4 regions of the Cedecea neteri genome follow, and region 1 is predicted to be linked to each of the others. Evidence: predicted binding sites of a transcription regulator. Region 1 holds the regulator's gene; each other region holds the start of a gene.

What was found. The regulator CRP, encoded in region 1, controls carbon source genes, mostly activating them, when cyclic AMP is high. The targets are predictions, from matches to a motif close to ATGTGANNNNNNTCACAT.
Region 2: the regulator CRP is predicted to act here: its motif matches at 4,685-4,702, upstream of cytR (DNA-binding transcriptional regulator CytR).
Region 3: the regulator CRP is predicted to act here: its motif matches at 2,411-2,428, upstream of rbsD (D-ribose pyranase).
Region 4: the regulator CRP is predicted to act here: its motif matches at 3,626-3,643, upstream of LH86_RS16270 (sugar transporter).

The regions. Positions count from the first base shown of each region.
Region 1 covers NZ_CP009459.1:715,574-723,362, reverse strand. The annotation lists gene LH86_RS03530 (YccS/YhfK family putative transporter) at 1-2,055, opposite strand, end outside; gene crp (cAMP-activated global transcriptional regulator CRP) at 2,118-2,750, opposite strand; gene LH86_RS03520 (OsmC family protein) at 3,063-3,467, shown strand; gene LH86_RS03515 (phosphoribulokinase) at 3,504-4,373, opposite strand; gene LH86_RS03510 (YheU family protein) at 4,464-4,682, opposite strand; gene LH86_RS03505 (hydrolase) at 4,684-5,700, opposite strand; gene LH86_RS03500 (LysE family translocator) at 5,761-6,363, shown strand; gene LH86_RS03495 (ABC transporter ATP-binding protein) at 6,405-7,789, opposite strand, start outside.
Region 2 covers NZ_CP009459.1:1,194,169-1,201,957, reverse strand. The annotation lists gene LH86_RS05675 (bifunctional aspartate kinase/homoserine dehydrogenase II) at 1-102, opposite strand, end outside; gene metB (cystathionine gamma-synthase) at 105-1,265, opposite strand; gene metJ (met regulon transcriptional regulator MetJ) at 1,542-1,859, shown strand; gene rpmE (50S ribosomal protein L31) at 1,965-2,180, opposite strand; gene priA (primosomal protein N') at 2,387-4,585, shown strand; gene cytR (DNA-binding transcriptional regulator CytR) at 4,747-5,781, shown strand; gene ftsN (cell division protein FtsN) at 5,871-6,875, shown strand; gene hslV (ATP-dependent protease subunit HslV) at 6,965-7,495, shown strand; gene hslU (HslU--HslV peptidase ATPase subunit) at 7,505-7,789, shown strand, end outside.
Region 3 covers NZ_CP009459.1:1,092,907-1,100,695, reverse strand. The annotation lists gene rbsC (ribose ABC transporter permease) at 1-386, opposite strand, end outside; gene rbsA (ribose ABC transporter ATP-binding protein RbsA) at 383-1,897, opposite strand; gene rbsD (D-ribose pyranase) at 1,908-2,327, opposite strand; gene kup (low affinity potassium transporter Kup) at 2,543-4,411, opposite strand; gene ravA (ATPase RavA) at 4,636-6,129, shown strand; gene viaA (ATPase RavA stimulator ViaA) at 6,126-7,577, shown strand; gene asnA (aspartate--ammonia ligase) at 7,581-7,789, opposite strand, start outside.
Region 4 covers NZ_CP009459.1:3,465,623-3,473,411, reverse strand. The annotation lists gene eamA (O-acetylserine/cysteine exporter) at 1-305, shown strand, start outside; gene marB (multiple antibiotic resistance regulatory protein MarB) at 349-561, opposite strand; gene marA (MDR efflux pump AcrAB transcriptional activator MarA) at 600-992, opposite strand; gene marR (multiple antibiotic resistance transcriptional regulator MarR) at 1,013-1,447, opposite strand; gene LH86_RS16275 (MarC family NAAT transporter) at 1,635-2,303, shown strand; gene LH86_RS16270 (sugar transporter) at 2,352-3,551, opposite strand; gene LH86_RS16265 (PhzF family phenazine biosynthesis protein) at 3,748-4,539, shown strand; gene LH86_RS16260 (SDR family oxidoreductase) at 4,661-5,497, shown strand; gene ptrR (putrescine utilization regulator PtrR) at 5,498-6,367, opposite strand; gene LH86_RS16250 (aldehyde dehydrogenase family protein) at 6,469-7,789, shown strand, end outside.

The sequences.
Region 1 (7,789 bases):
CCAGATCCCATGATGAGGCCGCTGGCGCCAGGCTACCGAGGAGATGGTATGCATGGTGTTCAGGTGGCCAATAATCCGCTGTAAATGCTGCTCCATGGTGCTTAACGGCCCCGTGGGCAGCGTGTCCGGTTCCAGAATATTCGCGTCGTTTGACCCGCCAGGCCCGTCATACTCTAGCCTTTGCTGGCAGCGCTGTAATCCAATTTCACAAGACTGCAGGTACTTCTGCGCCAGGTCTGGCGTCAGCATGTTGTGTTCGCGCGCCAGGGTGGTCATGGCGTTGATATGCTCGACGATGAACTGGCTGTGGGTTACCCACAATTTCATGTCGGCCAGGTAGTGGGAGTTAAAGCCTGGCTCCTGCATCGCCTGATTGAGCGAGTTGAAAAGCGCGTTGTGCGCCTGATTGACTCGCATACGTTGCCAGGCCAGCGGCGTGGGCTCCGGATCGTTGCTTAGTATCAGCCTAATAGCATCCTGATCCGCCTCCAGTGCGTCGTGGGCGTTCTGACGCAGCAGGCCGGTTTGCCACTGCGGCCACAGCCAGATCATGCCGCCAAAGGCAATCAGGCAGCCGAGTAGGGTGTCTATGAGCCGGGGAATGATGTAACTTTCGGCGCTGAGAGTGATGAGCTGCAGGGTATATACCGCGGTGACGGTAAAACCAATGGTGGCCCAGCCGTAGCTTTTGCGGATGAACAGGTAGCTAACCAGCGTAATCATTAACATCGCCAGCAGGGTGTAGCTGTCCGGGACGTGGAAGTGCAGGGTGATACCGGCGATACACAACCCTGCCATGGTGCCTGCCGCCCTGTGAACGATGCGCACCCGTGTTGCACCGTAGCCGTTTTGCGTCACGAACATCACCGTCATCAGGATCCAGTAAGGCTTTGGCAGGTGTAAGAAGGAGCCCAGCAGGCTGGCAATGGTCAGCATCACGCCTAAACGCGCGGAGCTGCGCAAAGCAGAGGATTTGAACGAGAGATAGCTTTTCAGGGCCGGGAAAAACGGCAGACGGCGCTCACGGTCTTCCATTAAATCTCTTACGTACAGCGGCCGCTGAGTTTTCAGTACCCGGGCAATGCGGCTGAAGTGGTAATGGCAAAATTGCCCTACCGGATTATCCGGGTTCTGTCGGGCGATTTTTTCCAGCGCGTCGATCTGCTTGTCCATGGTAAAGCGCGTTGGATAGCGGTGATAAAGAATATCGTCTGCCAGCACGCGCAGACGCGCGGCGATGGTTTGGGCATTCCAGCGGATCACAGCTTCCGCATGGCTTTGCTCGACCAGTTTTTGCACCTCTTCAGGCTGGTGCAGGCTTACCGAAATGTGTTCCTGCAGATCCAGCGCAACCTGGAAAGCGCGTAACAGGCGCTTGTAGCCGTTTTGCTGGTTGGCCGACAGCATATGCAGCTGCTGGTAGCAGGTGGTGATCAGGTCGACGGCTTTTTGCTGGCGGGCCAGCAATGGGGGCAGCGCTTTTTCCGGGTCGGTATGCTGGGTTAGCAGGCTGTATTTTGCTTCGCAGTAATCTGCCAGCTGGCGGTAAAGCAGGCTGAGCGACTCCCTGAGCGGCTGTTCACGCCATAGCCGGAACCAGAACCAGTTGAAGGCGCCGTACCAGATGGTGCCGAAGATATAGAGCACCATTGGTTTCCAGATCGGCATATTTCCGGCCATGCTGAGCGTAAAAATAGCGGCGATCAGCGATGCGGGCAGCAGGCGAGCGTGAAGTGAACTGATTTCCGCCGTCACGCCGAGCAGCAGAGCCATGACGATCAATATCGCAGGCAGAGGGATGTGGGTGTAAAGCAGCAGAAGCTGCAGGATAAGGCTGCTGAGGGCGAACAGGCTGCCGCCAATAATCAAACGTTTGAAAAAGCGTTTGTGTGGCGTGTCCAGCCCGGCAATGTTGCAGCAGGCGGGAACTAACGAGAAGAGCAGGCCGTTTTGCAGGCTGCCAAGCAACAGGCCGATAGCCACGGGAAGACACAGCACAAGCGTTTGCCTAAGCGCGTAGTTAACTTCCGGGTGGTAAATTAATCTCTTCCACATAGCCTGAATTGTAGAGACAAAAAAGGCGTGTTACCGAAGCGACACGCCTTTATAAGGGCTAATTAACGGGTGCCGTAAACGACGATCGTTTTACCGTGGGCAGAAATGAGATTCTGATCTTCCAGCATTTTCAGAATACGGCCAACGGTTTCGCGGGAGCAGCCCACGATCTGACCGATTTCCTGGCGGGTGATCTTGATTTGCATCCCGTCCGGGTGGGTCATGGCATCCGGCTGTTTAGCCAGGTTAAGCAGCGTCTGAGCGATACGGCCAGTCACGTCGAGGAACGCGAGGTTGCCGACTTTCTCAGAAGTCACCTGCAGGCGGCGTGCCATCTGGGAAGAAAGACGCATCAGGATGTCCGGGTTGACCTGAATTAGCTGACGGAATTTTTTATAGGAAATTTCAGCTACTTCACAGGCGGTCTTGGCACGAACCCAGGCACTGCGTTCCTGGCCTTCTTCGAATAAACCTAATTCACCAATGAAATCACCCTGATTCAGATAAGAAAGGATCATCTCCTTGCCTTCTTCATCTTTAATCAGAACAGCTACGGAGCCTTTGACGATGTAGTACAGCGTCTCCGCCTTTTCACCCTGGTGAATCAGCGTGCTCTTCGACGGATACTTATGAATGTGGCAATGAGACAAGAACCATTCGAGAGTCGGGTCTGTTTGTGGTTTGCCAAGCACCATGCGCGGTTATCCTCTGTTATAAACTGGCTACCAAAGACAAGACATGGGACCTCTTGTCTGGCGTTGCAATCGTGAAATTTTCCCAAGCCCTGGGAGCTGGCGTGCAGGTTCGCCCTGCTGCCTGTAATTAGTCGTTTCCTCTGCTTACGGCATAAACGTCTCTGTATCGCAGCAGCATCCGGATTGTTTTAGCATAGCTTTTGGTAAGTGTCTTGTATTGTCTCGTTTCAGCATGACTTGGATCGCCTTACGTTGCCAGTTTTCACGTAGACGCGTAATCTGAAAGAAAATTTTATTACGGGAGTAGGTAAAATGCAGGCACGTGTTAAATGGGTAGAGGGCATGACCTTCCTCGGAGAATCCGCTTCTGGCCACCAAATTTTGATGGACGGTAACTCCGGGGATAAAGCGCCAAGCCCGATGGAAATGCTGCTGATGGCCGCGGGCGGTTGTAGCTCAATTGACGTGGTGTCGATTCTGCAAAAAGGCCGCCATGACGTGACGGATTGTGAGGTGAAACTGACTTCTGAACGTCGTGAAGAAGCGCCACGTCTGTTTACCCGCATCCATTTGCATTTTGTTGTAACCGGGAAAGAGCTGAAAGAGAGTGCCGTTGCCCGCGCCGTTGAGCTGACTGCAGAGAAATATTGCTCGGTGACGTTGATGCTCGAGAAAGCCGCAGAGATTAGCCACAGCTACGAAATTATTGAAGCATAAAGTGAAAAGGGCGGTATCGAGACCGCCCTTACGCCATCAGGCAATTTTCCTGCCTTCCGCCAGCCGCTGCACCAGCGGGGCCATGATCAGCTCCATCGCCAGCCCCATTTTTCCGCCCGGCACCACCAATGTATTGATGTGGGAGATAAATGACCCCTGCAACATCGCCAGCAGATAAGGGAAGTCGATGTCATCCAGCCCACGGAAGTGAATGACCACGAAGCTTTCGTCCAGCGACGGAATAGCTCGCGCGGCAAATGGGTTAGAGGTATCCACCGTTGGAACGCGCTGGAAGTTGATATGGGTACGTGAAAACTGCGGCGTAATGAAGTTGATGTAATCGTCCATGGAACGCACCACGGAATCCATCACCGCTTCCCGTGAATGGCCGCGTTCGCTGGTATCGCGCACCAGTTTCTGAATCCATTCCAGGTTAACGATGGGCACCACGCCTACCAGTAAATCGACGCAGTCGGCGACGTTATGCTGAGGGGTGACCACGCCGCCGTGCAGACCTTCGTAAAACAGGACGTCGGTGGGTTCGGGGAGCGGTTGCCACGGGGTAAAAGTGCCCGGCACCTGGTTCCACGGTACGGCTTCATCATAGGTATGCAGGTATTTACGCGATTGCCCTTTTCCGGTCTGGCCGTATTCGATAAAGGTTCGTTCCAGTAACCCGAAGTCGTTGGCGTCCGGCCCAAAGTAGCTAATATGGCGGCCAGCATCGCGTGCTTTGCGGATAGCCATGTCCATTTCCGGGCGGGTATAACGGTGGAAACTGTCGCCTTCAACTTCGGCGGCGCGCAGGTTGAGCTGCTGGAAAATCTTGCGGAAAGCGAGGCTGGTGGTGGTGGTGCCGGCGCCGCTGGAACCTGTGACCGCAATAACCGGGTGTTTGGCTGACATAGGGTGAAAACTCCGTGAGGGATCGGAAAAGAGGTCTGTAACTGCTTGTTATACTTTTCAGCCAGTATAGATCACCCTGCCAGTTAGCGGTCAGCCGCGAAACTGCCCGCGCGGCATAATGTTCACCGTTTCATGGAGTTCAGACCAAACCAGCACGGCCTCGCCGCTTTGTAACTGGCGCTTCACGTCGGCGACTTTTTGCGTCAACGAGCGCTCCTGCTCACCATAATCGGTGCCTTCCCGTAATACAAAAGATTCAATCAAATTGTCGAGCGTTTCAGGGGCGAGATCTTGCCAGGGAATGATCATTTTAGTGGTCCAGGAAGCGGGTTAGCCAGTCGGGAATACGCTGCTCAAGCCACATCTGTGGGCGCAGCAGAGTCCCGCCGACAAAGCCAACGTGGCCGCCGTAAGTCGTGAGCTGGTAATGGATATTGGGCGGCAGCGTTTCGCGATCCGGGATGACGTGGTGATCCATAAAAGGGTCGTCTTTGGCATGGATAATCAGCGTCGGAGCGGCAATTTCCGGCAACAGCGGCATGGCGCTGCACTGGCGATAGTAGTCCAGCGCGTCGGCAAAGCCATGGATCTTCGAGGTAATTAAATCATCGAACTCGCGAATGCGGCGCAGGCTTTTCAGCTTGCGGAGGTCGATAGGCAGCGAGCCAGGGTAGCTCTTCAGCTTACGGGCGGCATTTTTCTTCAGCAGATTCAGCAGGTAATGCTGATAGACGCGCGAGAAGCCCTGCTCCATGTGGTAGCAACACTGCTCCAGCATCAGCGGGGCGGAGACAATCACGCCGGCTTTCAGCGTGCAGGCCGCGCCCTGTTTTGCCATCAGGCAGGCGAGCATGTTCCCGCCCAGCGAGAAGCCAACGGCGGCTGTTGGGACTTCACCGTAGCGCTGATTCAACCATTCGAGGAAGTAGGTGCCGTCTTCCGTTTCCCCGGAGTGGTAAATGCGTTCTTTGCGGTTTGGCACGCCGCTGCAGCCGCGAAAATGCATCACCACGCCCAGCCAACCGCGTTTTTTCGCCGCTTCTATCATGCCGTGGGCGTAGGGGCTGTGGAGGCTGCCTTCCAGTCCGTGAAACACGACTAAGCGTGGTTTGTGCATGGCAGTTTGCGGATCTTCGCTCCACGCAAGATCGACAAAATCCCCGTCCGGCATATCCAGACGCTGCCAGTGGGGTTTGAAATTGATTCGACGACGAATCAAACGTGGGATCATGGTTTGCAGATGCGGGTTACTGAGTCCGCGCATCGGGCGGAAATCGTCACCTTCATCATGATGAATATTCAATTCTAAAGGACTTGTACTGGCCATATCACACTGTTAGTTTCGTTTAGTTCGCTAATTATTCTTCGGGTGTGGAGCACCCAATTCATGGACTTAACGCTTTTTCTTTCGATGCTGGGCTTTCTCTGGGTCGCCGCCATCACACCTGGCCCTAATAATACGCTACTTACCGCGTCCGGGGCGAATTACGGTTTCTTCCGCAGCCTGCCGCTGATGATTGGCATTATGCTCGGGATGCAGTGCATTTTAGTGCTTGTTGCCTTCGGCGTAGGCAGCTTAATCCTGCTTTACCCCGCCCTGCACCTTATCCTGAAGATTGCCGGGAGCGTTTACCTTTTGTGGCTGGCCTGGAAAATTGGCACCGCGAAATACGAGCGCCTGGAAACGGATGCGGCCCCGCCGTCTCCGGTACCTTTCTGGCAGGGCGGCCTGCTGCAGGTGATTAACCCTAAAGCCTGGCTGATGGCGCTGGGCGCGGTAGCCAGTTTTAGCCTTGCGGGCGCAGACTATCTGCATTCCGTGGCGATGATTAGCGTAGGGATTGCGCTGGTCAACATTGTGGCCGGGGTTATCTGGATAGCTTTTGGCAGCCTGATTGGCCTGTTCCTGCGTAGCCGTCGTTCCTGGGCTATTTTCAACGTCAGCATGGGCGTGTTAACCGCCGCCTGCGTACTGCTTATCTGGCGCTGAGGGCAAACCCTCTCCCTGCGAGGAGAGGGAAACATTAGCGTTTAGTCGCCCTGTAGCATCTGTTCAAGCTGTTCCTGAATATCCAGCCATTCCATCTCGCACTCTTCCAGCGCCGACTTCACTTTTACCTGCGTTTGCAAACATTCGTTCATCTCGGCTTTACGGCTCTGGTCGTAGATAGCGCTGTCAGCCAGCTTCTCTTCAACTTCTGCGAGCTGAGCGTTCAGCTTTTCCATCTGCTTTTCGAGCTGGGTAATTTGCTTGCGCAGCGGCTGAGTTTGGGTGCGAAGTTCGGCCTCACGACGTTTCTGGTCCTTGCGAGCCTGGGCGCTGTTGGCGTTATCCTTCGCTGATTCAGCGGGCTGATTTTCCTGTTTTTGCAGGTCGCTCAACCACTGCTGGTAATCCTCGAGGTCGCCATCGAAAGCTTCCACTTTGCCGTCATGCACCAGGTAGAGATCGTCCGTGGTGGAGCGTAGCAGGTGGCGGTCGTGCGAAACCACAACCAGAGCACCCTCAAAGTCGATTAGCGCTTCGGTCAGCGCCTGGCGCATGTCGAGATCGAGGTGGTTCGTCGGTTCATCGAGCAGCAGCAGGTTAGGGCGCTGCCAGACAATCAGCGCCAGCACCAGCCTGGCTTTTTCACCGCCGGAGAAACGAGCCGTTTGCTCCGTAACTTTATCGCCCTGGAAACCAAAGCCGCCTAAATAATCACGTAACTGCTGTTCCAGCTCGCGTGGGGCAATACGAGCCAGATGCTGAAGCGGCGATTCATCGGCGCGCAGATATTCCAGCTGATGCTGGGCGAAGTAGCCGAGCTTGATGCCTTTGGCGAGGCCAATGTCACCCTGCAGCGGCTGTAATTCACCGGCCAGCAGTTTGATTAACGTGGATTTACCCGCCCCGTTTCGGCCCAGCAGACCAATACGAGAACCAGGGACAAGGTTCAGCTTGATGGAGTTGAGGATCACCCGCTCGCCGTAGCCTGCGCTGACCTTTTCCATACGCAGCAGCGGATTGGGCAGGTTTTCTGGCGCACGGAAGCTGAAGTGAAATGGGTTATCGACGTGGGCCGGGGCAATCAGCTCCATGCGCTCCAGCATTTTCACGCGGCTCTGCGCCTGCTTGGCTTTGGACGCTTTAGCTTTAAAGCGATCGATAAAGCTTTGCAGGTGGGCCACTTTTTGCTGCTGGCTTTCGTACATCGACTGCTGTTGAGACAGGCGAGTTGCGCGCTGGATCTCAAACGACGAATAGTTGCCGGTGTACTCGAACATATTTTCCTGTTCGATGTGGATAATTTTATCGACAACAGGATCCAGGAAATCCCGGTCGTGAGAGATAAGAATCAGGGTACCCTGGTAGTTTTTCAGCCAGCGTTCCAGCCAGATGACCGCGTCCAGATCGAGGTGGTTGGTCGGTTCAT
Region 2 (7,789 bases), 480 kb from region 1:
GATACCCGCCACGCGCAGGTAACATTTCACATCGGCAAGACTGCTGCCCCCAAACTTGTGCAGTTGACGAACCGGCGTCCCTGCTGGTGCTGAAACACTCATGCTTACCCCTCGGCAGCGACCCGGAAGGCATTTTCCAGATCGGCAATTAAATCTTCACTATCTTCTATACCTGTTGAAACGCGTAGCAGCGTCTCAGAAATTCCGGCGGCGGCCCGCGCCTCCGGTGCCATGCCCGCATGGGTCATGGTTGCGGCGTGAGAAATCAAACTTTCCACGCCCCCCAGCGATTCTGCCAGGGTAAACAGCGACAGCGCCCCCAGGAAACGACGCAGCGTTTGCTCGTCACCGTCCAGCTCAAAGCTCAGCATCGCGCCAAACCCTTTTTGCTGACGGGCGGCAATCTCGTGGCCCTGGTTTTCCGGCAGTGAAGGATGATACAGCTTTTTCACCAACGGTTGCTGCTTGAGAAACTCAACAATGGCCTGAGCATTACGCTGAGCCACTTCCATACGCGGCGACAGAGTGCGCAGGCCACGCAACAGCAGGTAGCTGTCAAATGCACTGCCTGTCACGCCAATGTTATTCGCCCACCATGCCAGTTCGGTGACCGTGGCCGGATCTTTTGCAATCACCACGCCAGCAACGACGTCTGAATGGCCGTTGAGATACTTGGTGCAAGAGTGCAGAACCAGGTCGGCGCCAAGCGCCAGCGGGTTTTGCAGTGCCGGGCTCAGGAAGGTGTTATCCACCACGCTGATTGCGCCCGCTTCACGCGCTGCGGCACAGATTTTCGCAATATCCACGACGCGCAACAATGGATTACTTGGACTTTCTACCAGAACCAGCTTGGGTTTTTCCGCCAGCGCAGAGTTTAAAGCGTCTTCATCGTTCTGATCGACGAATAAAACGCGATAAGCCCCACGTTTTGCAAGACTATCGAACAGGCGATAGCTGCCCCCATAACAGTCGTGAGGCGCAACCAGCAGGTCGCCAGGTTTCAGGAATACTGTGGTGACCAGGTGAATGGCTGACATGCCGGTATTGGTCATGACTGCCCCTGCGCCACCTTCCAGTTCCGCTAACGCCCGCTGTACTACGTCGCGCGTTGGGTTACCCCGGCGTGAATAGTCATGGGCACGCGGTTCATTAAAGCCGGTAAAGTTATAGGTGCTGGAGAGGTGGATAGGTGGAACGACGCAGCCGTATTGCTCGTCATCATTCAAACCGCTACGAACTGCGATGGTTGCCTGTTTACGCGTCATTGTATGTCCGATCCTTGCTGGTCGAATAAAAGTCAGGCCTCAGAGTAAACAACCGCAGTATAGACGTCAATACATCTGGACATCTAAACCTCTTTGCGTATAGATTGAGCAAAAGGCAAATAGCCGTTAAAATTATGCGTTTTAGAGTGTATATGTCTGAGTTTCGCGCTCAGGAAAGGGTTATCCTGTGCTGTACACTAAAAGAGATAATCGTCAACGCCGCGGATTTACCCGGCTTTGGCACGTTTTCATAGATTAAGAGGATTAAGGTATCTCATGGCTGAATGGAGCGGCGAATATATCAGCCCCTACGCTGAGCACGGTAAGAAGAGTGAACAAGTAAAGAAAATTACGGTTTCCATTCCTCTGAAAGTGTTGAAGATCCTCACCGATGAGCGCACGCGTCGCCAGGTGAATAACCTGCGTCATGCGACCAACAGTGAACTGCTGTGCGAGGCTTTTCTGCACGCTTTCACCGGCCAGCCGCTGCCGAACGATGCTGACCTGCGCAAAGAGCGCAGCGATGAAATCCCGGAAGATGCTAAGGTCATCATGCGTGAACTGGGGATCGATCCGGATACGTGGGAATATTAAGATCTGGTGTTAAGGCGTCTGCGGGCGCCTTTTCTTATTGTTTTACCGGATAACAGACACAAAAAAGGCGCCTTCAGGCGCCTTTCTCTTTCCAGAGTGCGAAACTTATTTTTTCGCGCCTGGTACGCTGAAGCGCTTGTTGAAGCGATCAACACGGCCGCCGGTAGCAACATCACGCTGTTTACCAGTGTAGAACGGGTGGCACTGACCACATACGTCCAGGTTCAGATCGTGACCTACGGTGGAGCGGATCTTGATAACATTACCGCAAGAGCAGTTTGCAGTAATTTCTTCGTATTTAGGATGGATATCTTTTTTCATGGTAAACCTCGGTAAAGGCCGCGTCGCTCTTCCAGCCCTAACGCCAGACACCACGCGATGTTAATAAATTAGGTTTTTTGATACCAAAACTGCGCATCAAAGGCGGCGAATCATACAGAAATTGCTCACCCGGTGCAAACTGATCCGCAATTTTGCAAGCGCACAGTGTACACTAATACGTCATTTTTTTCAGCCTGGATGCTTTCATGCCCGTAGCCCACGTTGCACTGCCGGTTCCGCTGGCCCGTACCTTCGACTATCTGCTGCCAGACGGCGTGCAGGTTAGCGCAGGCTGCCGCGTGCAGGTGCCGTTTGGCAAGCAACGCGAAGCTGTCGGTATCGTCATGTCGGTCAGCCAGTCGAGCGATCTGCCGCTGGAAAAACTCAAACCCGTTGGCGAAATTCTCGATGGTCGCTCGCTGTTCACGCCCTCACTCTGGCGCGTGCTGCTGTGGGCTGCGGAGTATTATCATCACCCGATTGGCGAAGTGCTCTTTCATGCTCTGCCTATTCTTCTTCGCCAGGGGAAACCCGCGCACCACGCTCCACTCTGGTACTGGTTTGCTACGGAAGAAGGCAAAGCCGTTGACCTGAACAGTCTCAAACGCGCCCCTAAACAGCAGCAGGCGCTGGCGGCGCTGCGGCACAATATTGTCTGGCGGCATCAAATCAGCGAGCTGGAAATCAGTGAACCTGGGTTACAGGCGCTGAGAGCAAAAGGCCTGTGTGATTTAAAAAGCGCAGCGCCTGCGGAAGAAGACTGGCGGTCAAGCTATGCCGTGGCTGGTGAACGGCTGCGACTGAATACGGAACAGGCCACCGCCGTGGGGGCTATCCACAGCGAATCAGACCATTTCTCCGCCTGGCTGCTCGCCGGCATCACCGGCTCCGGCAAAACTGAGGTTTACCTCAGCGTGCTTGAAAATGTGCTGGCGCAGGGCAAGCAGGCTTTAGTGCTGGTGCCCGAAATTGGCCTGACGCCGCAAACCATCGCCCGCTTCCGGGAACGTTTTAACGCGCCGGTTGAAGTCTTGCATTCCGGGCTAAATGACAGCGAAAGGCTCAGCGTGTGGCTAAAAGCACGCAGCGGTGAGGCAGCCATCGTCATCGGTACCCGTTCTTCTCTGTTCACGCCGTTCTGCCGTCTCGGCGTCATCGTCATCGATGAGGAGCATGACAGCTCCTACAAACAGCAAGAAGGCTGGCGCTACCACGCTCGCGATTTAGCCGTTTACCGGGCGCATGCTGAAAACATTCCGATCATTCTCGGCTCGGCAACGCCAGCGTTAGAAACTCTGCACAATGTTCAGGTGGGAAAATATCGCCAGTTACGCCTGACTAAACGTGCAGGAAACGCACGCCCGGCTCACCAGCAGGTTGTTGACCTGAAAGGGCAGCAGCTCAAAGCAGGTTTAGCCCCAGCGCTGCTAAAAAAGATCGGCGAGCATCTTGCCGCGGATAACCAGGTGATCCTTTTCCTCAACCGCCGCGGATATGCCCCTGCCCTGCTCTGCCACGAATGCGGCTGGATTGCGGAATGCGCACGGTGCGATCATTACTACACGCTGCACCAGGGCCAGCGCCACCTGCGCTGCCACCATTGCGACAGCCAGCGCGCGATCCCGCAGCAGTGCCCGCAGTGCGGCTCCACGCATCTGGTTCCGGTGGGGATGGGGACCGAGCAGCTTGAACACAGCCTTGAGCCTCTATTCCCGAACGTACCGATTTCCCGTATCGACCGCGATACCACCAGCCGCAAAGGCGCGCTGGAACAACAGCTGGCCGAAGTGCACCGGGGCGGCGCACGAATTCTAATCGGCACACAAATGCTGGCTAAAGGGCACCACTTCCCTGATGTCACGCTGGTCGCCTTACTCGACGTAGACGGCGCGCTTTTCTCCGCAGATTTCCGTGCTGCCGAACGCTTTGCCCAGCTCTACGTCCAGGTTTCTGGCCGAGCGGGGCGAGCCGGTAAGCAAGGTGAAGTCCTGCTGCAAACGCACCATCCGGAACACCCTTTGCTGCAAACGCTGCTGACCAAAGGCTACGACGCGTTTTCCAGCCAGGCATTGAGCGAGCGCCAAACGGTATTTTTGCCGCCGTACACCAGCCATGTGTTGATTCGGGCCGAAGATCAGACCAACCACCAGGCGCCGCTATTTTTGCAGCAGTTGCGTAATTTGCTGGAAGCCAGCCCGCTGCGCGATGAGCAGCTCTGGATCATGGGGCCGGTTCCTTCGCTGCAGCCAAAACGCGGCGGGCGTTTTCGCTGGCAAATTTTGCTGCAGCACCCGTCACGCGGGCGCCTGCAAAAACTGGTCAGCCATTCACTCACGCTGATCAACACGCTCCCCGAAGCCCGGAAAGTGAAATGGATGCTGGATGTCGATCCTATCGACGGGTAGCACAATCGGGCTGGTTATGCGAAGCCGATCGAAAAATCTAATACTCATCACATTTCTTGTGAAAAATTTGTAACCGCTTACAGCCAACTTCTGCTAAGAATGTGATGACTGTCAGACACACAGGAGTGTTGACGATAGCGGCGTGCATGTGAGGAGAAGAAGTGAAGCCGAAGAAACCGGTGGTGAATGCCACCATGAAAGATGTCGCCGTGCAGGCAAAAGTGTCTACTGCAACGGTATCCCGCGCCTTAATGAACCCGGACAAAGTTTCACAAAGCACCCGTAATCGCGTGGAACAGGCGGCGATTGAAGTGGGGTATTTGCCTCATTCTCTGGGGCGTAACATCAAACGCAGCGAATCACGCACTATTCTGGTCATCGTGCCGGATATCTGCGATCCGTTTTTCAGCGAAATCATTCGCGGGATTGAAGTCACCGCAGCTTCACACGGCTACCTCGTGCTGATTGGCGATTGCGCCCACCAAAATCAGCAGGAAAAAACCTTCATCGACCTGATCATCACCAAACAAATTGATGGCATGCTGCTGCTGGGCTCACGCCTGCCGTTTGACGCCAGCAAAGAAGAGCAGCGCAATCTGCCGCCGATGGTCATGGCCAATGAGTTTGCCCCTGAGCTGGAACTGCCCACGGTGCATATCGACAATCTGACCGCCGCCTTTAACGCCGTTTACTATCTGCAAGAGCTCGGGCATCAGCGCATTGCCTGTATTGCCGGGCCTGAAGAAATGCCGCTCTGCCATTATCGCTTACAGGGATACGTTCAGGCGCTGCGCCGCAACGGCATCGTCGTCGATCCTCACTATATTGCACGCGGTGATTTCACCTATGAAGCAGGCGCCGCAGCGCTGGCACAGCTTATTGCCCTGCCCGAACCGCCAACCGCCATTTTCTGCCATAGCGACGTGATGGCGCTAGGGGCGCTGTCTCAGGCGAAGCGCAGCGGGCTTAAAGTGCCGGAAGATTTATCGATTATGGGCTTCGACGACATTGCCCTGTCGCAGTTCTGTGACCCGCCCCTCACCACCGTAGCGCAACCCCGTTTCGATATTGGTAAGGAAGCTATGCTGCTATTGCTGGACAACATGAACGGCCAAAACGTTAACAGCGGCTCACGCCTGCTGGATTGCGATCTTATTGAGCGAGGCAGTACCGCCGCGCCCGGCAGCAGAAATTGAGCCGTTTTTAAGACTGCATAAACTGGTCAAAGCCCCGCCCCTTAAGTAACATGGCGGACTGATAAACGAATAAAGACAGCGAAACGATAGTGGCACAACGAGATTATGTAAGCCGCGGGCAATCGGCAGGGACGCGGCGCAAAAAAAGTACACCCCGCAAAAAGCAACGTAGTCTGCCCTCCGTCTCTCCAACGATGGTTGCCATTGCGGCCGCAGTCGTGGTGGCCTTTGTTGGCGCTCTTTACTTTATTACTCACCATAAGAAAGAAGAGATTGACGCGCTCCCTGGCCACAAAGTGACCGGCAATGGCTTGCCGCCAAAACCAGAAGAGCGCTGGCGTTATATTAAAGAGCTGGAAAACCGCCAGCCCGGCGTCCGTGCGCCTACCGAACCTACCGCCGGCGGCGAAGTCATGAATCAAAGTCAGCTAACCAACGAACAGCGCCAGTTGCTCGAGCAAATGCAGGCGGATATGCGCCAGCAGCCAACGCAGCTGAATGAAGTCCCGTGGAATGAGCAAACGCCTGCCCAGCGCCAGCAAACGCTGCAGCGCCAGAAACAGATTGTGCAGCAAACTCAGCCCGTGCAACAGCAGCAGTGGAACACGCAAACGCAGCAGCCTCGGGTTCAGCAGCGTGTAGCGGAACAGCCATACCAGCAGCCAAAAACTGTGCCGCAGCAACAGCCGAAAACCTCAACGGCAAATAACCAGCAGCCGTATCAGGATCTGCTGCAGACGCCGCCGCACAGCCAGCAAAAAGCGCCACAACAAACCAAACCGGTTCAGCGTGAAGCTCAGCCTGCGCCAATTACGCGTGAGCCGGAAGTAGCTAAGCAGGCTCCTGCTGCTCAGGAGAAAAAAGACGAAAAACGCTGGATGGTGCAGTGTGGTTCGTTTAAAGGCAGCGAGCAGGCAGAAACAGTTCGTGCTCAGCTGGCATTTGAAGGGTTTGACTCCCGCATTACCACCAATAACGGCTGGAACCGCGTCGTCATTGGGCCAATCAAAGGTAAAGACAATGCCGACGGTACCATCAATCGGCTGAAGATGGCTGGCCATACCAGCTGTATTCGTCTTGCCGCCGGGGGTTGAAACCCCAAAATTGCCCCCCATTTATAATGGCATTAGGCCCTGCGCACCGCGCAGGGCTCCTGTTTAGCTGATGCAAAAGGGGTCCGATCGTGACAACAATAGTAAGTGTACGTCGTAACGGCCATGTGGTTATTGCCGGCGATGGCCAGGCCACGCTGGGTAATACCGTCATGAAAGGTAACGTCAAAAAAGTACGTCGCCTGTACAACGATAAAGTGATCGCAGGTTTTGCCGGCGGTACTGCGGATGCCTTCACGCTGTTCGAACTGTTTGAGCGCAAGCTGGAAATGCATCAGGGTCACCTGGTTAAAGCCGCCGTTGAGCTGGCAAAAGACTGGCGTACCGACCGCATGCTGCGCAAGCTTGAGGCGCTGCTGGCCGTGGCCGACGAAAGCGCGTCGCTGATCATCACCGGTAACGGGGACGTCATCCAGCCTGAAAACGATCTGATTGCCATTGGCTCCGGCGGCCCGTACGCCCAGGCTGCAGCCCGTGCCCTTCTGGAAAATACCGAAATGGGCGCGCGCGATATCGCTGTGAAAGCGTTGGATATTGCAGGTGATATCTGCGTCTATACCAACCACTTCCATACCATCGAAGAATTACCGTCTAAAGCGTAAGGATCTCCCATGTCTGAAATGACCCCACGCGAAATTGTTAGCGAGCTGAATAAACACATTATCGGCCAGGACAACGCTAAGCGCTCCGTCGCTATCGCCTTACGTAACCGCTGGCGCCGTATGCAGCTTGATGAAGAGCTGCGCCATGAAGTTACCCCTAAAAACATTCTGATGATCGGCCCGACCGGCGTGGGTAAAACCGAAATTGCCCGCCGCCTGGCAAAACTGGCCAACGCGCCGTTCATCAAAGTTGAAGCGACCAAATTCACCGAAGTCGGCTATGTGGGCAAAGAA
Region 3 (7,789 bases), 380 kb from region 1:
GCAATAAAGGCCTGAACCCGCCCTTTCGCGACAATCACACCGGTTACGGCACCAATGGCAGCCCCAAGAGCCAGCGCAGCGGCAACGGCCACCAGCGCATTCACCTCAAAGCCCACAATTGAGGCCGCCACCGCCCCGGTCAATGCCAGAAGAGAACCGACGGACAGGTCGATCCCGGAGGTCAGAATGACCAGCGTCATCCCCACCGCCATAATGGCGTTCACCGAGGTTTGCTGCAGGATGTTGAACAGGTTATTCACGGTAAAGAAGTTCGGGCTCAGGGCCGAGACAATCGCAATCAGCACCAGCAGAGCGATCAGCGATTTTTGCTCCATCAGCCACGCTTTGGTGAACCAGCGACGGGTGGACACGGTCTGGGTACTCATTTATCTAACTCCTGATTCACTCGATTAAGCTTACCGACGGCCGCGGCCATCAGCGCCTCCTGGGTGGCATCTTCACGGGAGAATTCACCGCTCAGTCGCCCTTCGTGGATAACCATAATGCGGTCGCTCATGCCCAGCACTTCCGGCATCTCGGACGACACAAGGATGATGCTCAACCCTTCGGCTTTAAACTGGTTAATTAACTGATAAATTTCTTTTTTCGCCCCGACGTCCACGCCACGAGTTGGCTCGTCGAGGATCAACACTTTCGGGCGGGTCATCAGGCCGCGCGCGATGGCGACTTTCTGTTGGTTACCGCCGGAAAGCAGGCCGATTGGCTGTTCCATGGACGGCGTTTTGACGTTGAACAGGCGAATAAAGTCCTGTACCGCCTGCTGCTCATCTTTGTGCTTCAGGCTGCCGGCCCCGCGGCTGAAATAGCGCAGCGCGGTCAGCGACATGTTCTCCTTCACCGACATCCCTAATACCAGGCCATCACGCTTGCGGTCTTCAGAGATATAAACGATGCCGTTAGCCAGGCCATCCTGCGGAGAACGCGTTACCACTTCGCGGCCATCGAGTGCCACATAGCCGCCGGTTCTGGGCAGAGCGCCGTACAGCACTTTCATCAGTTCGGTACGCCCGGCGCCCATCAGCCCGGCAACGCCAAGAATTTCGCCTTTGCGCAGCGTGAAAGAAACCTCCTTCACACCTGGGCCAGATACGTTATCAACCCGCAGGCGAATGTCGCCCGGCTGCTTGTCCAGATGTGGGTACTGGTCTTCCAGCTTGCGGCCAACCATCATTTCGATCAGCGTATCTTCGGTAAGCGTGGAGACTTCGCGCTCGGCAATAAACTGCCCGTCACGCAGAACGGTAACGTCGTCGCACACCTCAAAAATTTCTTTCATTCGGTGGGAGATATAAACGATGCCGCAGCCCTGAGCCTTCAGCTCACGGATAACGCGGAACAGCGACTCGGTTTCCGTGTCGGTCAGCGCATCGGTCGGTTCATCCATAATGATGACTTTGGACTCAAAGCTCAGCACCTTGGCAATCTCAACCATTTGCTGATCGCCAATCGACAGCTCGCCCACCAGACGTTCGCTGGTGTAGCGTAAATTCAGCTTCGCCAGCAGCTTGTCGGCTTCGCGGTACATCTTCTTCCAGTCAATGTTGCCAAAATGCCCGACAAACTCACGGCCAAGGAAGATGTTCTCCGCGATGCTGAGCTGCGGGATCAGGTTGAGTTCCTGGTGGATAATCCCGATGCCAGCTTCCTGAGAGGCTTTTGGCCCGCTAAAGGCGGTTTCCTTTCCCAGCCACAGCAGCGAACCGGCATCTTTGGTATAGATCCCGGTCAGAACTTTCATCATCGTGGATTTGCCGGCGCCGTTCTCACCCACCAGCGCCATGGCGCGGCCCGGGTAGACGTTCAACGCCGCGCCAGACAGGGCTTTCACCCCTGGGAACGATTTATCGATCCCTTTAAGTTGCAGTAAGGGTTCCATGCTGACCTCCTCAGAAGGTTACGCCGGCACAGAGAATGATATTCGCATACGGGGAGCACTCCCCGCTGCGAATAACCGCATGTGCATCCGCGGTGTGCTGCTTGAACTGCTCATGGCTGATGTAACGAATAGTTATGGTGTTTCCCTGGTGTTTTTGCAGTTGCTCAATATGGATGAGCAACGTTTCGTGAAGTGCGGGATTATGTTGTTTGATTTCAGAAGCAATGATTGCCGCCTCAACCTGCATTTCCTGCGTTACCACGTCCACGACCTGCATAAAGCCCGGAACGCCGTGAGTTAATGCCAAATCAATGCGCTGAGTATGGCGCGGAATTGGCAGCCCGGCATCGGCAATCACCAGCGTATCGGTGTGCCCCAGGCGGGAGATAACGGCCGAAATATCAGCGTTAAGAACGGTACCTTTCTTCATTTTCCTGCTCCACTAGCGAAACGTTTCGCTGATAATGAGTGTAGGAAAAGAGGTGACGGTTAAACAACCACCAGGTTAAAGAAGTGTGATCAACATCGAAACGTTTCGACAGCAAAAGTAAAACGGCAACTATGGTTGCCGTTTTTAATGTTTATTCCCTCTCCCTGTGGGAGAGGGCCGGGGTGAGGGCATCAGGCCAGTAAAGACTGGCTGACTTAAATCTCGACCTGGGTGCCCAGTTCGATAACCCTGTTCGGCGGGATCTCAAACTGATCAGGCGCGCGTAGCGCATTTCGCTGCAGGGCGAGGAACAGCTTGCCGCGCAGGCGAAGGTACCAAGGACGCTTACCGATAATCAGCGACTCATGCGACATGAAGAACGAGGTTTCCATCATCCGGCAGCTCAGGCCTTCCAGACCGCAGCGGTGGAAAATCTCTTCCACGTTCGGCGTTTCACGCCAGCCGTAGCTGGCCACCACGCGCCAGAAGGTGGGCGACAGCTGCTCAATAGAAACGCGCTTAACGTTGTGAACGTATGGGGCGTCTTCGGTGCGCAGCGTCAGCAGAACGACTCGTTCATGTAACACTTTGTTGTGCTTGAGGTTATGCAGCATAGCAAACGGGATCACGTTCAACGCGCGGGACATATAAACCGCTGTGCCAGGCACGCGAACAGGCGGAGACTTCTCAAGGGACGCAATCATCGCTTCGAGAGAGTTACCGTGCTCGTGCATGCGGCGCAGCAGGCGGAAACGCTCGCTCTTCCACGTCGTCATGATGGTAAACATGACAAGCCCCAGCGTGAGCGGCAGCCAGCCGCCGGAGACGATTTTCTCGAGGTTAGCAGAGAACAGCGGCACGTCGATAAACAGGAAGCCCACGCACATCAGGAGCACAGCAATTTTATTCCAGTGCCAGTTTTTGCGCGCGACGGTACAGCAGAGAATCGAGGTCAGCACCATCGTGCCGGTTACTGCGATCCCGTATGCCGCCGCCAGGTTACTTGAATGTTCGAAGCTAACGATGACGATCACCACGGCGATATACAGAATCCAGTTAATCGCTGGAATGTAAATCTGCCCGGATTCCATTTCCGAAGTATGGATGATGCGCATCGGCGAGAGATAACCCAGGCGAACCGCCTGACGCGTCAGCGAGAATACGCCGGAAATCACGGCCTGAGAGGCAATCACCGTTGCCAGCGTCGCCAGAACCAGGAGCGGGATCAGCGCCCAGTCAGGTGCCAGCAGGAAGAACGGGTTTTTAATCGCTTCCGGGTTCTTTAACAGCAGCGCGCCCTGACCAAAATAGTTAAGGACTAATGACGGCAGAACCGCAATAAACCATGCGATACGAATAGGGAGCTTACCAAAGTGCCCCATATCGGCATACAGCGCTTCAACGCCGGTGATAGCCAGCACAACCGCCCCGAGCGCAACGAACGACACGGCTTTATATTGCACGAAGAAATTCACCGCCCAGGCCGGGTTAAGCGCCTGCAGAACTTCCGGGTTGCCGATAATACTGCGCGCCCCCAGTACAGCTAGCGTCAGGAACCACAGCAGCATAACAGGCGCGAACAGCTTGCCCACGATGCCGGTGCCGTGTTTTTGAATCATAAACAGCAGCGTCAGAACAATAATAGAAAGGGGGACAATGTACTGATCGAGCTGCGGCGCGGCTATCTCAAGGCCCTCTATGGCCGACATCACCGATATCGCCGGCGTGATAACCACCTCGCCGTAGAAGAAGCTGCCGCCAATCAACCCCATGATCACCAGTACAGAGGTCATTCGCGCCGTCGTATTACGCCCGGCAAGCGACATCAGCGTTAAGATCCCGCCTTCCCCGGCGTTATCCGCCCGCATCACGAAGGTGAGATATTTGATGGAGACGACCAGTACCAACAGCCAAAAAATTAACGACAAAAAGCCAAACACGGCGTCGCGTTCAACGCCAAACCCAAACTGCCCGGACAGACATTCACGAAGGGTATAAAGCGGGCTGGTACCAATATCACCGTACACAACCCCGATAGCAGCCAGCGTAACGGCCGGCAACGATTGTTTATTATCAGCGCTCATAGACTAATCTTTTGTTGGAATCCCGAAAACGTGTGCTTAGTCCCTTGGCCCACAAAACGGCGCACAGTATGCACGATAATTGTGTAAATCGTACTCCTAAATGCATTTGACTTATCTCAGCTCAAACGTTGCATGCGGCATAATCAGCACATTAACTGGCTAAAAATAAACGCTATACTCGCGTTTCTCCACAGGGTTAACCGCGTAAGGATGCAAAGCTAATTATGGCTCAATCACATTTGCTGGCTGAAAGAATTTCTCGTCTCAGCCAGGCGCTGGAAAAGGGACTTTTTGAACGTCAGCACGCCGTTCGTCTCTGCTTGCTGGCGGCACTGAGCGGCGAAAGCGTCTTTTTACTTGGCCCGCCAGGCATTGCAAAAAGCCTGATCGCTCGCCGCCTTAAATTTGCCTTTCGCGAAGCGCGCGCCTTTGAATATCTAATGACTCGCTTCTCAACGCCAGAAGAAGTTTTTGGCCCGCTTTCTATTCAGGCGCTAAAAGATGAAGGCCGCTATGAGCGCCTGACCGCCGGCTACCTGCCGGAAGCCGAAATCGTGTTTCTGGATGAGATCTGGAAAGCCGGCCCGGCAATTCTCAACACCCTGCTGACCGCCATTAACGAACGCCGCTTCCGCAACGGCGCCAGCGAAGAAAAAATCCCTATGCGCCTGCTGGTGGCCGCCTCCAACGAGCTGCCCGAAGCGGACAGCAGCCTGGAAGCACTGTATGACCGCATGCTGATCCGCCTTTGGCTCGACAAGGTGCAGGACAAAGCGAATTTCCGCTCAATGCTCATCAGCCAGCACGACGAAAACTTTAATCCGGTCACCGAAAACCTGCAGGTTACAGATGAAGAATATTTCACCTGGCAGCAGCAAATTGGCGGTGTTGCGCTGCCGGACGACGTTTTTGAACTGATCTTCACCCTGAGGCAGCTGCTTGAGGCCACGCCGGGGGCGCCTTATGTTTCCGACCGCCGCTGGAAAAAAGCCATTCGTCTGCTGCAGGCCAGCGCCTTCTTTAACGGCCGCGATGCCGTGGCGCCTATCGATCTTATCCTGCTCAAAGACTGCCTGTGGCACGACACGGCGACCATGAATTTAATGCAGCAGCAGATTGAAGTTTTGATGACCGGGCACGCGTGGCAGCAGCAGGCCATTCTGAGCAAACTCAGCGCCATCGTGCAGCGCCACCTTCAACTCCAGCAGCAAAGTAGTGACCGGGATGCTTTTACCGTCCTCAAGCAGACCGGCATGTTCAGCCGCAAACCGCAGTACCAACTGCCGGATGAGATAACCGGCGAAACGCTGACGCTTTTACTGCAAAAGCCGCTGAAGCTGCACGATATCGAAGTGATTCATATCACCCTGGCGCGTGAGGCGCTGGCGCAGTGGCTTAATAAAGGAGGCGAGATCCGCGGCAAGCTGAACGGCATTGGCTTTGCACAGCTGCTTAACCTTGAAGTGGACAACGGCCTGCACCTGACTATTCGCGATGTCAGCCTTCAGGCCACGCGGCTGGCACTACCGGGCCACCAGCAGCAGGGCGTACCGGATGAGATCAAAAAGCAGTTTGACGATCTCGATGCCGCGTTACACCAGCAGCACGAGCGTTTTAACGATCAGCAAAAATGCCTGTTTATTGAAAGCGACTGGCTGGGAAAAATTGAAGCCAGCCTGCAGGACGTCGCGGCGCAGCTGAAACAGGCCCGGCAATGATAAGCGTTGAAACGCTGGATATGATCCTGGCTATTGGTGAAGGCGAACTGATAGAAGAGATCATTATTACCCTGCTGGCTGCCCCGCAGCTGGCGGTGTTTTTCGAAAAATTCCCGCGTTTGAAAAAAGCAGTTAGTGAAGACTTACCTCGCTGGCGAGACCAGCTCAAAGGCCGCCTGAAGGACGGGCACGTCCCGGATGAGCTGGCGCAGGAAGTTCTTTGCTACCAGCAGAGCCAGTTACTTACCACCGGGCAGCTCATCATGCGGCTGCCGGAAATAATCCAACTGCTGCATAAGCTCGGCTCGCCGTTCTATGAACAGGCCAAAACGCTGGTGGCCGATAACCCGCACTTCACCCCGGCGCAGCATACGCTGTTTCTGCAGCGCTGGCGCTTGAGCCTGGTAGTACAGGCCACATCACTTAACCAACAGCTGTTAGAAGACGAGCGCGACAAGCTGCTGGCGGAGATTCAGGAACGGCTGGCGCTTAGTGGGCAACTGGATCCGGCTCTTGCCGAAAACGATAAAGCAGCGGGCAAGCTGTGGGACATGAGCGGCGGTACGCTCAAGCGCGGGGATTATCAGCTGATTGTACAATACGGCGAGTTTCTTACCGGCCAGCCGGAGCTGATGCAGCTTGCCGAACAGCTGGGCCGCTCCCGCGAGGCAAAATCAGTCCCACGGAAAGATTCCCCCACGGAACCCTGGCGTATGCTGGTTCGGGAACCTGCCACCGTGCCCGAACAGGTTGATGGCCTGCAGCGCAGCGACGATATCCTGCGCCTGCTGCCGCCTGAGCTGGCAACCCTGGGCATTACAGAGCTGGAATTTGAGTTCTACCGCCGCCTGGTGGAGAAGCAACTGCTCACTTACCGCCTGCACGGTGACGCATGGCGTGAAAAAGTCATCGAACGCCCGGTCGCCCACCAGGATTTTGACGAACAGCCTCGCGGGCCATTTATTGTCTGCGTGGACACTTCCGGCTCAATGGGCGGGTTCAACGAACAATGCGCCAAGGCCTTTTGCCTGGCGCTGATGCGCATTGCCCTCGCCGATAACCGGCGCTGCTTTATTATGCTGTTTTCCAGCGAAGTGGTGCGCTATGAGGTTAGCGGGCGGGACGGCATCGATCAGGCGATCCGTTTTTTAAGCCAGCACTTCAGCGGCGGGACGGATCTTGCCAGCTGTTTTCGCTCGATCCTGGAAAAAATGCAAACCGGAGACTGGCACGATGCCGATGCGGTAGTGATCTCAGATTTTATCGCCCAGCGTCTGCCAGACGATGTCGTCAGTAGCGTGAAGGCGCTGCAGCGGCAGTATCAGAATCGCTTTCACGCCGTCGCCATGTCGGGACACGGAAAGCCCGGCATCATGCGCATTTTTGACCATATCTGGCGCTTTGACACCGGGATGAGAAGCCGCCTGCTACGTCGCTGGCGGCGCTAAGGCTTATAACAGATCGCTAACATTAGCCTGCACTTCTGGCGACCAGACGCCGCACTGAACCTGCCCGATATGCGGCAGTTGAAGCAACAGCATCGTCAGGCGGGACTGGCCAATGCCGCCGCCAATGGTTTGCGGCATTTCACCTTTCACCAGCGACTGGTGCCATTCGAGCTGGAGCCTGTCTTCATCTCCGGTGATCGCCAGCTGACGCT
Region 4 (7,789 bases), 1.9 Mb from region 1:
CAACGATGCTGCAAAGTCTGGTGAACATCGATATGACGACTATTCTGTCGCTGATCTATCTGGCGTTTATCTCCACCATTGTGGGCTACGGTATCTGGGGCACGCTGCTGGGGCGCTATGAAACCTGGCGCGTGGCGCCGCTGTCGCTGCTGGTACCTGTGGTGGGTATGGCCAGCGCGGCGTTGCTGCTCGGTGAAAAGCTGACGGTAATGCAGTTGCTGGGAGCAGTGCTGATTATGGGCGGGCTGTATATTAACGTCTTTGGTCTGCGTTTTGGCCGGTCGGTGAAGCGGGCTTCATCCTGATATTCGCGGCACCCGCCCAGCATCGGGCGGGTCAGCCTTTATCTTACGAACGCGAATGACCGTGGTAGTACGGTGAACCCAGCTCTTCTGAACGTTCAGCCGCCGTTTGCTGCGGGCCTTTAGGCAGTTGACTGCCGGAGCAGGTTATCATGTTGCCGTAGTTAGCCTGAGTGGCGTTGAAGCTGCCGGATTGCTCCGCAAGAGCGTTAGTTGATGCCAGCGCCAGAAGGAGCGCGGCTGCGGAGATGACTTTCATATTTCCTCGGTTACGTCTGCAAAACAGACGGTGATGCGTTAGTTACACAAACTGCAATACTGGTTGTACGGGTGCAGATATTTGCCTTCGCCAGCGAGACGGGTTACGCGGTACTTGTGCGGCGGCACCGAGAAGTAGTTCTTAAAGGTGCGGGTTAAGGTCTGCTGCGATTCAAAACCGTAGCGCTCGGCCAGATAAAGGATCGGTTCGTTGCTCTCTTTAAGCTTCAGCGCGATTTCTGTCAGCTTACGGTTACGGATGTACTGGCCCATTGAGTGGCCGGTTTCTTTTTTAAACATCCGCTGCAGATGCCACTTGGAGTAGCCTGAACGCTGAGAAACCTTCTCCAGCGAGAGCGGGGTTTCCAGGTTCTCTTCAATCCACCCCAAAATGCTTTGAATTGTGACCGCATCATTGTTGCGTCTGGACATCGTTTCACCTCTTTGCAGGTTTACGGCAATACCTTTTTCAACAGGCGATAAAGCGTATCGACTTCGTCGTCCGTCAGGTTTTTAGTGAGTTCTTTATGGAGGCTAAGCCCCACCAGGTTTCGGCATTCTTCACACAGCGCCACGCCTTCTGGCGTCAGCCTGATGAGAACGCCGCGCTTATCGTTGGGGTTCGGCAAACGCTCGACCCAGCCTTTGCACAGCAGGCGGTCCAGCATTCGGGTTAACGCACCGAGGTCAACGGAAAGCACTTTTTTCAGCTCGACTGGGGTAATACACACTTCATAGTGAATGGAGCACAGCACCTTAAACTGGGTCGCGGTGATATCCAGCGGGGAGAGTGAATCGTTTAACAGGCGATCTTTATGCTGATTCACCATGTGGATCAATCGCCCGAGGGGGATCATTTCGTTAAACAGATCACAGGTGCTTTTCACTATGTTTGCCCAGGCAAGTAGATTAGTCACGGCAGATACTATTGCCGAGGCAAGTATAAGTCAACGTGATGATTCAGCCGATGCCACGAATAGCTAAAACGCTTCAACAGCGGTCAGTAAACTGCGGGCTGCTATAGTCTAACCTGCGCTATAGCTGCTCAATAAAGGACAAAAAAAGGATAAAAATATGATGGATTTACTCAGGGCCATCGGCCTTGGCCTTGTGGTACTGCTGCCGCTGGCGAACCCGCTCACCACCGTGGCGCTGTTCCTTGGGCTTTCCGGGGACATGAACAGCCGGCAGCGTGACCGCACGGCACTCATGGCTTCGGTGAATGTGTTTGCCATCATGATGGTGGCGTATTACGCCGGGCAGGTGGTGATGAACACCTTCGGGATTTCGATTCCCGGGCTGCGTATCGCCGGGGGCTTGATCGTCGCCTTTATCGGCTTCCGTATGCTGTTCCCGCAGCAGAAAGCGCATGAATCCCCCGAGGCGAGAAGCAAGTCGGAAGAGTTAAGCGAAGAGCCGGAAGCCAATATCGCTTTTGTGCCGCTGGCGATGCCGAGCACGGCAGGGCCGGGCACCATCGCGATGATCATCAGCTCCGCGTCTACCGTGCGGGCGGGCTCCGACTTCCCGAGCTGGGTCATAACCGTTGCGCCGCCGCTGATTTTCCTGGCAGTGGGCGTGATTCTTTGGGCCAGCCTGCGCAGTTCTGGCGCGATTATGCGTATGGTGGGCAAAAGTGGTATTGAAGCGATTTCCCGCCTGATGGGCTTCCTGCTGGTGTGTATGGGCGTGCAGTTTATTATTAACGGCGTGCTGGAAATTATTAAAACTTATCCCGCCTGATTTGAGCGTGCCGGAAAGAAAAATGCCCTCGTGATGAGGGCATTTTTGTTAATGCGTGGCCTGGGGCTGTTCTTCCAGAGCCACCGGCCAGCGGCGGAACACCACAATGGACCAGACCAGCGCGATAAGCGCCGGAATCGCACCGATAAAGCCGATATCTGACATGGAAATATGCAGGCTGACCTGGTTCCCCACCAGCGCGCCCGCGCCAATGCCGATATTAAAGATCCCGGAGAACAGCGACATCGCCACGTCGGTGGCATCCGGCGCCAGGGCCAGGACTTTAACCTGCATTCCCAGGGCTACGATCATGATTGAAATGCCCCAGAACAGGCTGAGTCCGGCAAGGGTGAGTTCGCTTTGCGCGGCGGGCAGCAGGAGGACTAGGCAAGCGGCCATCAGCGCAATCGCGCCGGACACCAGCCCCGAAGCGTATTTATTCCCCCATTTGCCAAACAGCACGCTGCCGATGATGCCCGCGCCGCCAAACAGCAGTAAAAGCAGGGTGGCAAAGTTAGCGCTAAGCCCGGCTATCTGCTGGACGAAAGGTTCAATGTAGCTGTAGGCGGTGTAATGCGCGGTAACCACCACCGCGATCAAGGCATAGATATTGACCAGCGCCGGGCGGCGGAACAGTTTGGGCACGCTGGACAACGAGCCAGAATGTTCGCTTGGCAGTTTGGGCAGAAGTTTTATCAGGCAGAACAGCGTGATGGCTGCCACGACGCCAATAACGAAGAAGGTGGTACGCCAGCCGAAATACTGCCCGACGATACGCCCGATAGGTAAACCCAGCACCATCGCCAGCGCCGTGCCGGTGGCGAGCAGGCTTAACGCCTGAGCTTTTTTGCCCGCCGGCGCCATGCGAATGGCCAGGGAAGCGGTAATCGACCAGAAAATAGCGTGGGCGAAAGCAATCCCGATGCGACTGATAACCAGCACGGTGAAATTCCAGGCGAGGAACGACAGCACGTGGCTGGCAATAAACAGCAGGAAGATACTAATCAGCAGGCGACGGCGCTCAACCTGGCTGGTCATCAGCATAAAGGGCAGCGACATCAGGGCTACCACCCAGGCGTAGATAGTCAGCATGATCCCGACCTGCGCGGTTTCCATGCCAAAGCTTTGCGCGATGTCGGACAGCAGGCCGACGGGCACAAATTCGGTGGTGTTAAAAATAAAGGCGGCGACGGCGAGAGTGACGACCCGCAGCCACGCCGTTTTGCGCGAAACGGTAGCAATTGTCATAAGGGATTGTGCAGGTAAATAAGGGGTAGGAATGGCGCGATCATAAAACCATCAGATCGACGATACAACCCATTTTGTGATTTACGTCTCATTTGAGGCTTACGGCTGGGTTCGGTAGAAAAAAAGCAGCGCAGCCTGGGCGACTATGTCATGGTAGAGATGAAGAAAATAACAATGAAAAGCAGGAGTAACGCCAATGCAAGCAATTGACTTTTATATGGTAGACGCCTTTGCAGACACGACGTTTGGCGGCAACGCGGCAGCGGTTTGCCCGCTTAGCGAATGGCTGCCGGACGAAACGCTGCTGAAAATGTCACAGCAGCATAATCAGTCGGAAACGGCTTTTTTTGTGAACACGGATGAGGGCTTCGAGCTGCGCTGGTTCACGACCCAGGGGGAGATCAACCTTTGCGGGCACGCCACGCTGGCGGCTTCGCACGTTATTTTCGAGCATCTGGATTACCCCGAGGCGACGATCCATTTCAGCACGCGTTTTGTTGGCCCGCTGACCGTGACGCGTAACGGCGAGTGGCTGACGCTGGATTTCCCGGCCTGGGAAACGCAGGAGATTACGCCGCTGCCCGAGTTGCTGGCGACGCTGGGCATCAGCGAGTGCAAAGAGGTGCGCGTCGGGCGTGATTATATGGTGGTACTGGAAAGTCAGGCCCAGGTTGAGGCGATTCAGCCCGATATCAACGCCATGATCCCGCTGGAAAAAATGGTCTGTATCACCGCGCCGGGCGAAGGTGAGTATGACTTTGTCAGCCGCTTCTTTTGCCCGGGGGAATCGGTGCCGGAAGATCCCGTCACAGGCTCCGCTCACAGCATGCTGATCCCTTACTGGGCGGATAAGCTGAATAAAACGCATCTGCTGGCGCGGCAGGTCTCTTATCGCGGCGGTGACCTGCGCTGCCAGTATAAGGGTGAACGGGTATTGATTGGCGGCAAGGCCGTGACCTATCTGGTGGGGAAAGTGCTGCTGCGCTAACTGCCGGGCAAAATTCACCGGGATTAATGAATGCAGTTCATAAAGGCTAGCACGTCGGAGTCGATTATTGATGAGTCCGGCCGTGCTAGCCTTATTGCATTCCACAATTCAGGAGAAAAACATGCCTTCTTCCCAGGACGTTATTGTTGTTATCGGCAGCGGGTCGATTGCTCAGGCGATTGCCCGCCGCGTCGGCACCGGCAAACATATTCTGCTGGCCGATATTACGCCGGAAAATAGCGCGATCGCGCAGAAAACATTGCAGCAGGCGGGTTTCCGGGTCAGCACCACCGCGGTTGATGTTCGCTCGCGGGAATCGATTCAAAAGCTGGTGGACCTGGCCTGTGGCCACGGAGAAGTGAAGGGCGTGATCCACACCGCCGGGCTTTCACCTTCCCAGGCTGCCGCTCAGGATATTCTCCGCGTCGATCTCTACGGTACGGCGGTGGTGTTTGAGGCGTTCGGGCAGGTTATCGGCGCGGGAGGTTCCGGGGTGGTGATTGGCTCGCAGTCCAGCCACCGGCTGGATGTGGACGCGCTGACGCAGACCGAGGCCGACGAGCTAGCCACGTTACCGCCGGAACAACTGCTGGAACTACCGCGAGTCAAAGCTATTGATGACAGCCTGTATGCGTATCAGCTGTCAAAACGAGGCAATGCGCTGCGGGTGATGGCCGAGGCGGTAAAATGGGGGCGGCGAGGCGCGCGAATCAACTGCATCAGCGCCGGGATCGTGTATACCCCTTTGGCCTATGACGAACTGAACAGCGCCGAACGCGGGGAGTTCTACTGGAATATGCTGGCGAAGTCGCCAGCAGGCAGAGGCGGCACACCGGACGAAATTGGCGCGCTGGCGGAGTTTCTCTTTGGCCCCAACGGCACCTATATCAGCGGGAGCGATATCCTGATCGACGGCGGGGTCACCGCCGCTTATAAGTATGGCGATCTCAAGGCTTAGTTAAGGCACCTGCGAAGGCAGTTCCAGCAGCGAGATAAAAGCGTCCAGCTGGCGGGTTTTGGCGTCTCTGCGCCACAGCAGCCAGGTGTCCAGATAGCGCTTATCGTCCGGCAGCGGCCAGGTGCTCACCTGATGGCTGCCAGGCATACTCTCCAGCATACTTCTTGGCATCAGCGCCAGCCCTGCGCCAGCAACCACGCAGGCCAGCATTCCGTGGTAAGACTCCATTTCGTGGATCTTGCCCGGCATGGCCTGACTGTCGTGGAACCAGCCCTCAAAGTGACGACGGTAGGAGCAGTTTGCCCGGAAGGCGTAAATACTTTCGCCGTTAACGTCGGCGCCGCTGTGGATTGGGGCGTGATCCGCTGGCGCGACTATAGTCATTTCTTCGCGATAGACTGCCACGCCTTCGAGGGAAGGATGCAGCACCGGGCCATCAACAAAGGCGGCGGCGAGGCGGCCTTCGAGTACGCCGTCAATCTGGTCGCCGGAAGGTCCGGTGGTGAGAGAAAGATGGATTTTCGGGTAACGCTGGTTAAAGTTTGCCAGCACGCCAGGAATGCGTACCGCCGCCGTACTTTCTAACGAGCCCAGCGCCAGCGGACCCTGAGGTTCATCGCCGGACACCACCATGCGCGCTTCATCCACCAGCGCCAGGATGCGCTTGCTGTAGGCCAGGAAGCTGTGGCCGGACGGGGAGAGCTTCAGGCGCTGGTTTTCGCGGATGAACAGCGCCACGCCTAAATCGGCTTCCAGCTGCTTGATGCGGGTCGTGAGATTCGACGGGACGCGGTGTACCTGCTGTGCGGCGGCGCTGATGCTGCCGGTTTCCGCGACGGCATTAAACATTTCCAGCTGAGTGAGATCCATAGCTTTCTCAAATCGTGAAGGGTTTGCTTAGTATTATTCATTTTTAAACTTCGCGCCTCAAGGCTACTGTTAACATCTCATTCACCTGTCGAGGCACCACCATGCAATCAGTAACCGGACAAACCCACGCCATTTCACGCAATCCCGCTACCGGTGAGCGTATTGCGGTTTATCCTTTCGAGAACGCTGCGCAGATTGATGCCGCGCTGGCCCGTAACCAGCAGGCTTTTAACGCCTGGCGCGTTACCCCGATCAACGAGCGTGGGCAGAAGCTGCGTGATTTGGGCGTGGCGGTGCGTAAACATGGCGAAGCGATGGCACAAATGATCACCGCCGAAATGGGCAAGCCTATTTTGCAGGCCCGCGCTGAGGTGGCGAAGTCCGCTAACCTGTGCGACTGGTATGCCGGGCACGGACCGGCGATGCTGGGGGCAGAAGCGACCCAGGTTGAAAACAATAAGGCGGTCATTGAATACCGTCCTCTGGGGCCGATCCTGGCAGTAATGCCGTGGAACTTCCCGCTGTGGCAGGTACTGCGCGGGGCGGTGCCGATTTTGCTGGCCGGGAACAGCTATATTCTGAAACACGCACCAAACGTGATGGGCTGCGCCGAACTCATTCGGCAGATGTTTGTTGACGCAGGCTTTGTGCCTTCACTGTTCGAACTGCTTAACGTGACGCCGGAAGGGGTCAGCCAGGCGATTAACGACCCGCGCGTGGCCGCCGTTACCGTGACCGGCAGCGGCCGAGCAGGTGCTGCGATTGGTGCCCAGGCAGGTGCCGCGCTGAAAAAATGCGTGCTGGAGCTGGGCGGCTCCGATCCGTTTATCGTACTGAATGATGCCGATCTCGACGAAGCCGTGAAGGCCGCGGTGGCCGGGCGCTTCCAGAACACCGGGCAGGTTTGTGCCGCCGCGAAACGCTTTATCGTTGAAGCCGGGATTGCCGAAGCCTTTACCGACCGCTTTATTGCCGAGTTGAAAAACTATGAGGTTGGTACGCCGCAGGAAGAGGCTAATCGCATTGGGCCGATGGCGCGCTACGATCTGCGTGATGAGCTGCACGAACAAGTGACAACGTCACTTAAGCAGGGCGCAAAACTTCTGATCGGCGGGGATAAATTACCTGGAGAGGGCAACTACTATGCGCCGACCGTGCTCACTAATGTCACGCCAGAGATGACCGCGTTCCGTCAGGAATTATTCGGCCCGGTGGCCGCAATTACCGTCGCCCGCGACAGCGAGCATGCCCTTGAACTGGCAAACGACAGCGATTATGGCCTCTCCGCGACGGTATATACCGCCAATGAGCCGCTGGCGCTGGAGATGGCGGCACGCCTTGAATGCGGCGGGGTGTTTATCAACGGGTATAGCGCCAGCGATCCGCGCGTGGCGTTTGGCGGGGTGAAAAAGAGCGGGTTTG